2 regions of the Caballeronia sp. Lep1P3 genome follow, and region 2 is predicted to be linked to the other one. Evidence: riboswitches for the same ligand, from Rfam matches in the RefSeq annotation. Region 2 holds a riboswitch; the other holds the start of a gene.
What was found. A riboswitch is a leader RNA that binds a small molecule or an ion and turns the genes downstream of it on or off. The one in region 2 is predicted to bind cobalamin.
Positions count from the first base shown of each region.

Region 1: another riboswitch for cobalamin. It lies ahead of LDZ27_RS10880 (TonB-dependent receptor domain-containing protein); the one in region 2 lies ahead of LDZ27_RS18175 (CbtB-domain containing protein).

Region 1 covers NZ_CP084265.1:2,317,497-2,324,434, forward strand. The annotation lists gene cobT (nicotinate-nucleotide--dimethylbenzimidazole phosphoribosyltransferase) at 1-677, opposite strand, end outside; gene LDZ27_RS10870 (ABC transporter ATP-binding protein) at 674-1,453, opposite strand; gene LDZ27_RS10875 (iron ABC transporter permease) at 1,450-2,472, opposite strand; gene LDZ27_RS10880 (TonB-dependent receptor domain-containing protein) at 2,508-4,382, opposite strand; cobalamin riboswitch at 4,477-4,774, opposite strand; gene LDZ27_RS10885 (ATPase) at 5,005-5,394, shown strand; gene LDZ27_RS10890 (cell division protein ZapA) at 5,391-5,705, shown strand; RNA gene ssrS (6S RNA) at 5,823-6,005, shown strand; gene LDZ27_RS10900 (EVE domain-containing protein) at 6,089-6,547, shown strand; gene LDZ27_RS10905 (SIMPL domain-containing protein) at 6,685-6,938, shown strand, end outside.
Region 2 covers NZ_CP084266.1:787,902-794,839, reverse strand. The annotation lists gene ppk2 (polyphosphate kinase 2) at 1-735, opposite strand, end outside; gene lhpI (bifunctional Delta(1)-pyrroline-2-carboxylate/Delta(1)-piperideine-2-carboxylate reductase) at 947-1,885, shown strand; gene LDZ27_RS18195 (hypothetical protein) at 1,972-2,283, shown strand; gene LDZ27_RS18190 (antibiotic biosynthesis monooxygenase) at 2,346-2,660, opposite strand; gene LDZ27_RS18185 (DUF1428 domain-containing protein) at 2,696-3,067, opposite strand; gene LDZ27_RS18180 (histidine phosphatase family protein) at 3,114-3,674, opposite strand; cobalamin riboswitch at 3,686-3,849, shown strand; gene LDZ27_RS18175 (CbtB-domain containing protein) at 3,879-4,118, shown strand; gene LDZ27_RS18170 (CbtA family protein) at 4,128-4,901, shown strand; gene LDZ27_RS18165 (DUF1289 domain-containing protein) at 4,869-5,090, opposite strand; gene LDZ27_RS18160 (cobyrinate a,c-diamide synthase) at 5,087-6,385, opposite strand; gene cobO (cob(I)yrinic acid a,c-diamide adenosyltransferase) at 6,390-6,938, opposite strand, start outside.

The DNA of each region.
Region 1 (6,938 bases), on a different replicon from region 2:
GCATGCGCTGCGAGCGCGCGCGCGAGCACGTCGCGTTTATGCGCGAGCCCGCGATCGTCGAGGCCGGTGCCGCGTCCGACGCAATCGTCGATCGGCAGCGCGCACAGGCGGCTCATGAGGCACGCCGCCGCCGACGTATTCGCGATGCCCATTTCGCCGAAGCCGATCACGTTCGTTCCAAGCGACGCGTGATGCCGCACGCGCGCCGCCCCGCGCGCGATGCCTTCAAGCGTCGTATCGCGCGACATCGCGGACTCGCGCGCGAAGTTGCGCGTGCCGGCGCCGAGCGACAGGCGCTCGTAGCCGTGATCGGCTGGAATGCGCGTCGCAACGCCGGCATCGACGATTTCGAGCGTCATGCCGACCGAGCGCGCCAGCGCGTTGACCGCCGCGCCGCCCGCGAGAAAATTCGCGACCATCTGCGCGGTGACTTCCTGCGGATACGGACTCACGCCTTCAGCCGCGATGCCGTGATCGCCCGCGAAGACGATCATCGCGGGACGCTCGATGCGCGGCTTCGTCGTGCGTTGTATGAGGCCCATTTGCAGCGCGAGCGATTCGAGCCGCCCGAGGCTTCCGGGCGGCTTCGTCTTCATGTCGATGATGCGGCGCAGGTCGGATTCGATGGCGCGGTCGAGCGCGCGGGGCGTCGGAATGGGCATGGCGTTCCCTGTCATAGGCGGTGAATCGAAGGCACGAGCGCTTCATGCGCGCCATCGCGGATCAGCACGAGCGGATAACCGAATGCGGCGCTCGTGCGCTCGGGCGTGAGCACATCCGCGACGGGGCCGCTCGTCGCGCCGCCTTTGCCGTCGAGCAGCAGCGCGTGCGTCGCGAAACGGCGCGCGAGATTCAGGTCGTGGCACGAGAAGACGACGGCGCGTTGCTCGTCGCGCGCGGCTTTGGCGAGCGCAGTCAGACAGTCGATCTGATGATGCAGGTCGAGATGCGCGAGCGGTTCGTCGAGCAGAAGCAGCGGCGCGTTCTGGCACAGCACGGCGGCGAGCGCGACGCGCTGCCGTTCGCCGCCCGATAGCGTCAGCACGTCGCGCGCGGCGAGTGAAGCAAGGCCGAGCGCATCGAGCGCGGCGCGCGCGGCGGCGCGGTCGTCGTCGCTCTCCCAGCCCCAGCCGGTGAGATACGGAAAGCGGTTGAGCAGCACGGTGTCGAGCACGGTCGCGCTGAAGACGTCGTGCGTGCTTTGCGGCATCAGCGCGCGCTCGCGTGCGAGGTCCGGCGCGCGCCACGATGCGAGCGCGCGGTCATCGAGCGTGACCGATCCGGACGCCGGCTTCGCGAGGCCCGCGAGCACGCCGATCAGCGTCGTCTTGCCCGCGCCGTTCGGCCCGGCGATGCACCACGCCTCGCCTGCCGCGATGGTCGCGCTCAAGTCCTGAACGAGCGTGCGTGCGCCTGCGCGCAGCGTGAGGTCGTGAAGGCGCAGGGACGTCATCGCGGCCTTCGCAACAGCATCCAGAGGAACATCGGCACGCCGATCAGCGCCGTCACCACGCCGACCGGCAATTGCGACGGCGCGATCACCGTGCGCGCGGCAAGGTCCGCGCTCATCACGGCGAGCCCGCCCGCGAGCGCGGCGGCCGGCACGAGCATGCGCTGATCGTTGCCGAACGCGAGCCGCAAGAGATGCGGCACCACGAGTCCGACGAAGCCGATGGTTCCCGCCGTCGTCACCGCTGCCGCCGCCGCGAGCGATGCCGCGAGATACACGCGCAGGCGCAATCGCCCGACCGGGACGCCGAGCGCGCGCGCGGTCGCGTCGCCGCGCAAGAGTACGTTCAGTCGCGGCGCGGCCGGCACGATGACGGCGAGCATCACGGCAAGCGCGATCATCGCGGGCCAGGGCGTCGCCGCGCCGTTGAGATCGCCGGTGAGCCAGAAGATCATGCCGCGCAGCCGGTTCTCCGGCGCGACGCTCAGCATCAGCGTGACGAGCGCGCCCCAGCCCGCCGCGATCACCACGCCCGTCAGCAGAAGACGCGGCGATGCGTCCTGCTCGCCGCGCCACAGGTGCGTGCGTGCAAGCCCGAGCACCAGCACGATCGATGCGAACGCGCCCGCGCACGCGGCAAGATCGACGCCCCACCACGGCATCGACGCGAGCATCGCGGCAAGCGCGAAGGCCGCCGCGCCGCCTGACACGCCGAGCACGTAAGGCTCCGCGAGCGGATTGCGCAGCAGCACTTGCAGCAGCGCGCCGGCGGTCGCGAGCAGCGCACCCGACGCGAAGCCCGCGAGCGCGCGCGGCAGACGCAGCGTGAGCACGATGTCATCGGCGATATCGGGCGCGGCCGCATGCGTGTGAAAGAGCGTGTGAAAGAGCGCGTGAAAGACCGCAGCAAGCACGCGCGATGGCGCGAGCGCGACGCTGCCGAGCGCGAGCGATGCGACGAGCATGGCGATCGTCGCAGCGGCGAGCGCGAGCCAGATCAGCGCGGCGCGGCTCGCGGTCATCGCCTTCAGCGGACGGCGCGCGTCAGCGGCTTCGCTCACGACGGATGCCAGCCGAGCGTGACATACGCGCCGCGCCGCGGCGTGTTGTACGAATAAGCGAGTTCATAGTTCCGGTCGAACAGATTGTCGATGCGCGCGCCCACGTACCACGACTTCGTGATGTCGTAGCGCGCCGAGAGATTGACGACGCCATAGCCCGCGAGCGTCGAATCGTAGTCGCTGCGCGCGCCGCTCACGATCCACTCGCCGCCCACGCGCCAGCGCCCGATCGAACGATGCGCGGCGAGCGTCGCGAAACGCCGCGCGCGTCGCGTGAGTTCCTCGTGATTCGTCTCGTCGACGGGATTCTGGAACGTCACGCCCGCACGCACGTCCGTTGCGCCGAGATGCCCCGCCCACGATCCTTCGACGCCCTGCACCTTCGCGCGCCCGACGTTCTGCGCGATATAGAAGCCGCTGCCGTCGGACACGTAGTCGATCAGGTTCGAATAGCGCGTCTGGAACGCGGTCACGCGCAGGACGCCCACTTTGTTCGACGCGTACTGCAACGCGGCTTCGACCGAATGACTGCGCTCCGGCTGAATCGACGGATTGCCGCTGAACGGATAGTAGAGATCGTCGAAGCTCGGCGCGCGGAACGACGCCGCGTAGCTCGCGCTCGCGCGCCAGTGCGCGTCGATGTCGTAGGCGTAGCCCAGATAGTAGCTGGTCGCGCCACCGAAGTCGGAGTACTGGTCGCGGCGCACGTTCGCCTGCACTTCGCTCGGACCGAAGCGCCCCACGTAGCCCGCGAACACCGAGTTCACATGTCTGTCGGGCGCGCTCAACTGATCCGAATCGAGCGATTGATCGAGATGCTCGTAGCCGAAGACGAGCTTGTGCGTATCCGCGAGCCTGAAGTCGTTCTGCCACAGATACTGATGCGTCTCAGAATTGAAGCGGCTCGTATAGACGCCGTTCTGCTCGATGTTCGCGCGGTCCTGTCCTTGCGCGATGGTGAAGTGCGTCGTCCAGCGGTCGGTCAGCTTGCCGTTCGCGAACACCGATGCCGAACGCACGCGGTCATGCGACTTGTTGATGTCGGTCGGTGTGCCGTAGGCATCGTCGAAACTGTCGACGCCGTTCGACTGCAGGAAGCGCACGCCCGCGTCCCACTTGTCGCTAAATTTATGACGCAGCGTCGCGGCGACGCTCTCGTTGAGATAACCGTTCGCGTTCGGATTCGCGCCGGGCGCGAGCGCCGGGTCGATCGCGGAAAAGCCGTCGGTTTTCTCGCGCGATACGTTCAGGCTGAACGTGGTGCGGCCATCGGCATCGAGCGCGCCGTCGACGCCCGCCGATTGCCGCTGCGTGTGATAGCTGCCGTATTCGGTTTCGAAATGAAAGCGCGGCGGATGCGGCTCGCCCTCTTTCGTGAAGATCTGCACGACGCCGCCGATGGCGTTCGATCCATACAGCGCCGACACGTTGCCGTTCACCACTTCGACGCGCCCGATCTGGTCGAGCATCAATTGCGAAAGCTGCGCCGCGCCGAGCGAGACCGATTCGACGCGCACGCCGTCGATGAGCGTAAGCGACTGCGACGACGACGCGCCGCGAATGTACACGCCCGAGTTCGCGCCCGGACCGCCGTTGCGCGTGATCTGCACGCCCGGCGCGAGCGCGATGAGACCGAGCGCATCGTCGGCGCTGCTATCGGCGATATCCTGCTCGTCGAAGAGCGTCGTCTGCGGGATGGCATCGGCGAGCGGCTGTGCGCCGCGCGTCGCGGTCACGACGACGGGCGCGAGGGTTTGAGCGTTGGATTCAGCGCTGGATTGAGCGTGCGCACTCGGCGCAAGAAGCAATGGACAGGCCAAAAGAACGACGCGCGGCGCGCGGCGAATGAGCCCGGACGAAGGCAAGACCATGTGTGAAGCGTTCCCGTTGGAGACTGGCGCGTGCCCCGCTCCCCGCGAGGTCTGTGCGCGACGCGCGCGCCGTGCGTCCGAACGATGTCGAGGCATGGCGCGCTGGACGATTGGCCGGTATCCGGGCTGACGACGCATCGTCCCGCCTTCCCGCGCGACAAGCGCGCAGTGGCATCGACACGTTTCTTGCAGGGCGCCTCGCGTCAAACGATTGCACGCGAGGCCCGCGAAAAAACGCGCATGGGACGACTTGCAACTTGCGTTGCGGTCGCTTACCGTTGCGGGGGCAGCACAGGTTGGCTCATCCCGTTCTGCGGGACTTCGCTTCCTGTTTCCCGTTTGACTGCGCCGCGAGAGACGCGGGCGCGAGCACCAAAAGTGCGGCAAGTGTAGGAGCGCGCGTTTGGGCCGTCAAGAAAGCGCGCATGCGGCGCCCGGGCGCAACGGGCGGCATCGGCGCTTGTCGTTCGTCTCGCATGCCGGTCATCGGCGAGAACCCAATCCGCACACGAATGCATGGCGATGCACGCAAGATCGCGTGCTGTTACGTCTCGAAACGAGACATTTATCGGAAGCGCGTTTGAAGCGCGCTAAAATGCGAGGTCTTTAGAGGACGCAGCACATGCTCAACGAACTCGAATCACTGTCAGGAAATATCGGCCGGCTGATCCAGATCAGCGAGCGCCATCATCAGGCGCGTCTCGCGCTCGAAGCACAAATCGAACAATTGCGCGCCGACTTCGCCAGCGTCCAGGCCGAACTCGTGCAGATGCGTCATGAGCGCGACACGCTGCAAGCCGAACGCGATTCTCTCTCCGCCAAGATCGACGACGCGCAAGTGCGCCTCAACGCGATCCTCGAAAAGCTGCCGCGCGGCAAAGGGCATCAGGCCGAAGGCGACAACCAGCTCGATCTTCTGAACGCCGACGCCGGCGCATCGCGCGAAGCACAGCACGAACACGCGCACGCCGCCGAATTGCACGGCGAGCATCATCACGGAGAGAAGGCATGACGACCACGCAGATCGAAGTATCCATTCTCGGGCAACCGTATCGCCTCGCGTGCTCGCCGCAAACCGAAGGCGCACTGCGCGAAGCGGTCGCGCGCGTCGATGCCGAAATGAACAAGGTGCGCAATGCGAGCAACGTGCGCGGCACGGATCGCATCGCGGTGATGGCCGCGCTTTCGCTGGCGTCCGAATTGCTGAAGCTGCAGGAAAGCGTGCGTCATGGCGAGGCCTTCCCCGCGGAGGAAATTCGCCGCACCATGCACTCGATGAACGAGCAACTCGGCGCGGTCATTGCGCAATATGAAGTGCAGTGACGAGGCGCAGTGACGCTCATGTGTTCGTCTAATCAGCGTCGCGATGTCAATCAAAAAAAGATACCGCGAGATCGCTGTCAAGGGGCTGCACAAGGCCATCGATTGGTGTAGAGTGAGGTCTCCCTGCCCAGTGCGCCAAGGTCATATATTCCTTGAACCAATGTCACATTGGCACGGTTGCGGAACCTTGCAGCACGGGCGCGCGCGTCACTCAGTCTGATGTACCCGAAGTGTTGCTTACCGCGACCAATCTTGAACCCAGGTTCAGGATGCCGGCCTAGCGGCTGTGGCGGGGACCTCATCCATACGGCATCGGTTTTTACCGATGCCGTTTTCATTTGCATTGTCGTCATTTGCATCGTCCTTTCGCACACAAGAAAAGCATGCGCTACTGGCTGATGAAGTCCGAACCGGACGAGGCGAGCATCGATCATCTCGCGCACGCGCCGAAAAAGACATTGCCGTGGACCGGCGTGCGCAACTATCAGGCGCGCAACTTCATGCGCGACCAGATGCAGGCAGGCGACGGCGTGCTCTTCTATCATTCCAGTTGCCCGGAGCCGGGCATCGCGGGTATCGCGAAAGTGTGCTCGGGTGCGTATCCCGATCCCACGCAGTTCGACCCGAAGAGCGCCTACTACGACCCCAAGTCCACGCAGGAAACGCCGCGCTGGTTGCTCGTCGATGTGAGCTTCGTCAAGAAGACGCGGCTCATCCCGCTCGCCGAACTGCGCGAGCATGAAGAACTAGCCGGCATGCGCGTGCTCGCGCGCGGCAACAGGCTGTCGATCACGCCCGTCACCGAAGACGAGTGGCGCTTTATTACCGAACGCCTTCTGTAGGGCCGGAACCAAACGCGCGCGGCGAGCGCCTAAATGCCGTCGCGATTCACGCGATGCCTTGCGTTCGGAGTCCTTCCATGATCAACAAGAAAATTGCCGCCGCACTCGCGCTCGCGATGTCGGGCGCTGCGCTCAGCATGTCAACCACAGCCGTCGCGCAGACGGCAATCGTCAATCCGCAGCCATCGGGCGTGCTGTCGCTGTCCGCGCAGGCAACGGCTCAGGTGCCGCAGGATGTCGTCACCATCACGCTCTTCTACGAGCAGGAAGCTGCGGATCCCTCCTCGCTCACCGCAACGCTCAATCAGCGCGCGGACGCCGCATTGCGCGAAGCGAAGGGCGTCGATGGCGTGACCGCGCGAAGCGGCTCGTTCACCGTGTATCCGTCGAC
Region 2 (6,938 bases):
GACGGCCTGCACCACCCACCACGGCGCTTCGGGAATATGCGAGCGCTGCAGCATCACTTCCTTGGCAGCCGTGTACGCTTCCCAGCGCCGGCGGCTCTCCAGGTCCATCGGACTTAGCTTCCACTGCTTGAGCGGATCTTCGATGCGCGCTTCGAAGCGCACTTCCTGTTCGTCGTCGGTAATGGAGAACCAGTACTTGATGATCTGAATGCCGCTGCGCACGAGCATCTTCTCGAACTCGGGAACCGAGCGAAAGAATTCTTCATACTCTTCGTCAGTACAGAAGTGCATGACGCGCTCGACGCCCGCGCGGTTATACCAGCTTCGATCAAATAGCACGATCTCGCCGCCCGCCGGCAGATGCGATACATAGCGCTGGAAATACCACTGCGTGCGCTCGCGATTGTTCGGTGCCGGCAGAGCGGCCACGCGACAAACGCGCGGATTGAGCCGCTGCGTGATGCGCTTGATGGCACCGCCTTTTCCAGCGGCATCTCGCCCTTCGAAGATCACGACGAGGCGGTGCCCCGTATGCACCACCCAGTCCTGCAGCTTGACGAGTTCGCCTTGCAGGCGGAACAGCTCGCGAAAATAGGTCTTGCGAAGCTGACGCTCTTCATCGGAGAAGGCCGCTTCGCCGTCGAGAAAGCGGTCGTCGATCTCCATCTCGAACTCTTCGTCATAGCTGTCGATCAGGTCGGCGTGAAAGCGGCGCTGCTTGTCCGTCGTGGTCATGAGGTGCTCCGTAAGCATGCTGTCGTTGTGCGCGGCACGGAACGGTCGATTATGACGATTTCATGTTGCAGTCATATGACTCGGCCGATGCGTTCGATTGTAGAAAGCCGCGCGCTTTATGACACGCGGGCTGCCGCCTTTAGAATGATCGGGCTTTTCAATGGCATCCCGATGGCATCCGACGGCACTTACTCAAAGAGGCGATTCAACGATGACCGACACCTCCGCCGCAATTCCCGCATTCGATGCAGCGCAAACAGCGCGCCTTCTGCCATACGACCGCCTCGTCGACACGCTCGCTGCGACGATGCTCGACTATGCGGCGGGCCGCATCGCCAGTCCCGAGCGCCTCGTCGTGCCGCTTGCCGAGGGCGGCGTGATGTTGTCGATGCCCGCGACCGCCGAGGATATCGCGATGCACAAGCTCGTCAACGTTTGCCCCGGCAATAGTGCGCGCGCCTTGCCGACGATACACGGGCAAGTCACTGCATTCGATGCCGCCACGGGCGTGCCGCAATTCATGCTCGACGGACCGACCGTGACAGGCCGCCGCACGGCAGCGGTATCGATGCTTGCAATTCGCACGCTCGCTTCGATGCCGCCGCGAGAAGTGCTCGTCATCGGCACCGGCAAGCAGGCTGCATCGCATGTGGAGGCGTTGGCGAGCGTGTATCCGGATGCGCGCGTTTTCGTGCTCGGCTCGCGTGAAGGCAGCGCAAGCGCATTCTGTGCGAAGCACGCCGGTCTCTCGCCTAACATCGCGCCGCTTCATAGCGCATCCATTCCCGAATCGGTCGATGTCGTGATCGCCGCGACGACGAGCAAAACGCCTGTTTATACGCTGCCGGCAAGCGCCGCGCGGCTCGTGATCGGCGTGGGCGCATTCACGGCTGAGGCCGCCGAAATCGCCGCTTCGACTATTCACGCAAGCGAGCTTTATGTCGACGATGCCGCAGGCGCGCGTCACGAAGCAGGCGACTTCATTCTCGCGGGCGTCGACTGGAACGCGGTTCGGCCGCTTGCGGAAGCGCTCGCATCGAGCGAGCGCCCTGGGCGGCCGGTCGTGTTCAAGTCGGTCGGATGCGCGGCGTGGGATCTCGCTGCGTGTCGCGTGGCGAAGGCTTTGTTGTCGGACAAAAAGACAGCTTGATGACAGCGTGGAACGGTCTTTGCTGCATGCTTGTTCAATGACGTTTGCGCGTCGGCGCTCGAGCATTTCAGCGAATGAAGAGACCAATGAATAGTCGAAACGACACTGACCGGGCTGCGTGGGCCCATGTACGCGGCAAGGCCTACGACGGCGGCGCCGGCGACAGGGCGCATGTCGCCCAAGGACGCACTGCACCGCCTGCGGCCTACTTCATCTCCGTTCTGGAACTGGCGACGGGAGAGAAGCTAGGCAACGACGAGCGCGCGCGCGCCGTCGCGATGCTCGAGAGCGAGTTCGGCGCGGGAAGGCCGCGCACGCTCAAGGAAGCGGTGCGAATCTGCGCGGCGGCCATCGATTCTTCAACGTTGCAGCGCATGGCGCGCGGAGCGAAGGCTTAATCGTCTCCTTAAAAAAGTCCTTCGATGAGCGCGTTTTTTCATACGCGTGTAAAAGAAGCGCGCTATTTCACCGTTTGAATCACTTCGAAGCCTTCGAATTCGGGGTGGCCAAGATAAAGCCGACGCGTCTCGCCGCCTGCATTGCGATGCGCGGCGCGAAACGCGTCCGAACGCGTCCAGTCCTCGAACGCCGCCTGATTCGCCCAGACTGTGTGGCTCGAATAGAGGACGTAGTCGTCCTTGACTGGCCCCTTTAGCAAGTGAAACTCGACAAAGCCGGGCACATCCTTGAGATGCGTGTCGCGGCTCGTCCACAAGCGTTCGAATTCCGCTTCCGCACCGGGCACGATTCTGAAACGATTCATGGCGATATACATGTCGCTATTTTCCTTTTGGGCAAGCGCTAAAAAGCCTAGCCGCGCCCGAGTTCGACGATCGTCTCAAAGCCGCCAAAGAACATGCGCCGGGCGTCGAAAGGCGGCTCTTCCTTTTCCATCATGGCCTTCAGACGCGGGTCGTTCATGACCTTTGCGTTGACCGTGTCGCGAGCTTCGCGCGATTCATAACGTATCCACGAAAACGCGACCGTCTCGCCTTCCTGCAATTGCACGCTTTGCGGAAACGATGTGAGCTGGCCGGGCTTGACGTCATCCGCGATGGTTTCCACGAACTGCAGCGCGCCATGTTCCAGCCAGATTTTTCCCGCTTCCTCGGCCATCGCGCGATAGGCATCGATCCTGTCTAAGCGCACCGGTACCACGAAACCGTCCACATAGTGCGTCATGAGCGTCTCCTTTAAGAAAGCTGCAATCGTTCGAGTGCGCGGCGGCCTATGAAGTTTCTTGCACGCGCCAGCCTTCGCGCACTGCGTCATAGTCGAGCGTAATCGATGATAACGGTGCGAAATCCACCGAGCGAATAGACGCGAGTGGTTCGCCGCGCACATGCGCGAGCGCGACCTTGAGCACGATCGCATGCGTCACCACGATGCAACATTCGCACGAAGCCTCGCGCGCAAGACGCGCAAGCGCTTGAGTGACACGTTGCGCCAGCATCGCGATGCTCTCGCCGCCATGCGGCCTTGCATCGACGTTCGAGAGCCACGCAGCGACGCCTTGCGGGTCCGATTCGGCCATGTCGCGTATCGAGTGCCCGCGCCAGCGCCCGTAGTCGATGTCGCCGAAAGCCGGATCGATGTCGAATGAATGCGTGATCCATGAGGCCGTTGCGCGCGCCGCAGCCGCGGGACTGGCAATGACACGTTCATCGCACCGTGCACGAAGATGCGCGAGCGTAGCGCGTTCGTCGCGTGCAACGGCATCGTCGGGAGAAGGAAAGCGCGCGGCTCTCATCGCATGCGTGGCGGCGTGGCACAGCAGAATGAATTTCAAAGCAAACTCGCATAGAGCGATTTCGTTGCTGTACTTTGCCGGCATTCATCATAGAATGGCAAGCTTGCAATGCGAGGAAGCCGGTGCAAACCCGGCACGGTCGCGCCACTGTAAGCGGTTCGTCGTCAATGACACGGCCCGCGAGTCAGACCCCGCTGCAAGCTCTTCGTCTATCGGGACGCGCTTTTCCCCTGGAGAAATTCAATGAACGCTTCTTCTCACGCGCCGGTCTATTCCGCTGCTTCCGCTTCGCCTTCGCTCGATGCGCCGGTTCCCATTCCGGTGCGCGAAGTCTTGCCCTGGGCCGTGTTTATCGGCCTCATTCTGCTGATCGCGATCTATTTCGTCGGCGCGGAACAAGGCGCCACGTCGATCTTCTCGGGTATGTACGTGCACGAGTTCGTCCACGATGGCCGGCATCTGCTCGGCTTTCCCTGCCACTGAGGACGCGCCATGATTCGCAGTTTGCTCATACGCGGCATGATCGCGGGACTCGTCGCGGGCCTGCTCGGATTCGGCTTTGCAAGGACGTTTGGTGAGCCGGCCGTTGCGCGCGCCATTGCGTTCGAGGAAAAGCACGAACACGCGCATGATGATGATAAAAGCGCGGCCAATGCGCACGATCATGATGGCGACGAAGAACTCGTGAGCCGCGATACGCAGGCAGGACTCGGTCTTTTCACCGGCGTCGCGGTATTCGGCACCGCGCTTGGCGGCATCTTCTCACTCGTCTTTGCGTTCGCCTATGGGCGGCTTGGCGCATTGCATGCACGCGGCACATCGGCCTTGCTCGCGACGTTGGGCTTCGTGAGCGTCGCCATCGTGCCCCTCATCAAATATCCGCCTAATCCGCCCGCCATCGGGAACCCCGAGACCATCGGGCCGCGCACCGCATTGTTCTTTGGCATGTTGGCGATTTCGGTCGCGGCGGCGGTCTTCGCCGTATGGCTGCAAAGGCGGTTGCATGCGCGTCACGGCAACTGGAACGCGACGATCATCGCGGGCGCTTCATATGTTGCATTGATAGCGGTTGCGCAGATCGCGTTGCCGCGCGTCGATGAAGTGCCCGCCGATTTCTCCGCGTCTTTGCTGTGGCAATTTCGCGTCGTGGCAGTCGGCATTCAGGTGATCGTATGGACGACGCTCGGGCTTCTGTTCGGCGCACTGGCAGCGCGTGAAGTCGAGCGGCCCGCGCTAGCGCAACGTCGCGGCTTGTCTGCCGGGTAATGCATCGAGCAGCGCGAGCTTCGCGGCATCGTCCATCTGTCGGAACTGCTTGATCTCTTCGCGGCTTCGGAAGCATCCCGCGCACAGGCCGTGCGCGGGATCGAGCTTGCATACGCCGGTGCACGGCGAGCCGATAGGTTGCTGCGCTTTTGCGCGTTCGATGGTGAAGGCGAGGTCGATGATCGTCATAGCGGTTCGCCGCGAAAGAGGGCTGCGGCTGCCGCCGGATTCGACGGCCAGTAAGCGTGCATATAAGTGGCTGTGATCTTGCCTTGCCGATAAAGCGCTTCGCCTTCGGTATGCGTGGTCGCGTGCCTGGCGATGAGCATCGGCTGCATCGTCGTTTCCAGCGTGGAATAGTGGAACGTGTGACCCATGAGCGGGCCGTGCGATGAATCGAGCCGCTGCATCGCGAGACGCGCGAGACGCCGCTGCATCGATGCGTTGCCGGGCAGCATCCCAAGCATGCCATGGCGCACGCCTTCCACATCGATGAGCGAATCGAGGAGATAGAGCATGCCTCCGCATTCCGCCACGACAACGCGTTCGTTCGCGACATGCATGGCAATCGATGCCCGCGTGCGCGCGTTCGATGCGAGCGTCGCCGCGTGCAGTTCCGGATAACCGCCGGGAAGATAGAGCGCGTCGGCGTCGGCGGGAACGGGTTCATCGGCAAGCGGCGAGAAGGTGCTGATGCGTGCGCCCAGCGTTCTCAGCAAATCGACGTTGGCGGGATAGATGAACGAGAACGCGGCATCGCGCGCGATAGCGATATGCAGCCCATTGAGCAGACGCGGCGGCGCTTCGAGCGTCGCGTCTTCGAAGCGAACAGGCGGCGGAAGTTCTGCAAGCGCGGTCTGGGCGATGGCATCGGCCGCGCGATCGAGACGCGCATCGAGCCCCGCGATCTCCTGTGCCTGTGTGATGCCGAGATGCCGCTCCGGCAGCGTCATATCGTCTGCATTCGAAAGATGTCCGCAATAGCGAATGCCTTCGGGAATGGCTTGCGCGAGCATGTCGGCATGACGCGGCGAGGCAACGCGATTAGCGAGCACGCCATGAAACGGAACATCCGCGCGATAACGCGCAAGCCCGAATGCCACTGCGCCGAAGGTTTGCGCCATGCCATGCGCGCCGATCACGGCGAGCACGGGCACGTTGAACGCGGCGGCAAGATCCGCGCTGCTGGGCGTGCCATCGAAAAGGCCCATGACGCCTTCGATCAGGATCCGGTCCGCATCGCGCGCGGCCTTTGCAAGCAACGCGCGGCATGCATCGAGGCCCACCATCGAAAGATGCAGCGAATAGACGGGCGATCCGCATGCGCGTTCGAGAATCATCGGGTCGAGAAAATCCGGCCCGGTCTTGAAGACGCGCACGCGCCGGCCCTGCCGCGTGTGATGGCGAGCGAGCGCGGCCGTTACCGTCGTCTTGCCTTGATGCGACGCGCTCGCGCCGATGAAAAGTGCGGGACAGTCAGGCATCGTGTCAGAACTCGACGCCGCGTTGCGCCTTCACGCCTTGCTCGCGATAGGGATGTTTCACGAGCCGCATCTCGGTGACGAGGTCGGCCAACTCGACGAGCGCATCCGGCGCATGACGGCCCGTAACGACCACATGCAGCATCGCGGGGCGCGCCTTCAGCACATCGAGCACTTCGTCTAGCGGCAGATAGTCGTATTTGAGGACCGTGTTGAGTTCATCAAGCACGACCATCTGATACGCGCCGCTTTCTATCATGCGACGCGCTTCGCTCCAGCCCTTGCGCGCGGTCGCCATGTCGGCTTCGCGGTTCTGCGTATTCCACGTATAGCCGTCGCCCATCGTGACGAAATCGCACTTCGCCATCGCGCTCAGGACATCGCGTTCGGACGTATGCAGCGCGCCCTTGATGAACTGCACGACGCCGAGCTTCATGCCGTGGCCGAGCACGCGCACGGCCATGCCGAACGCGGCTGTGGTCTTGCCCTTGCCGTTGCCCGTATTGACGATCAGCAAGCCCTTCTCGTGATCGGCGGCGGCCTGCTTCTTCTCGTG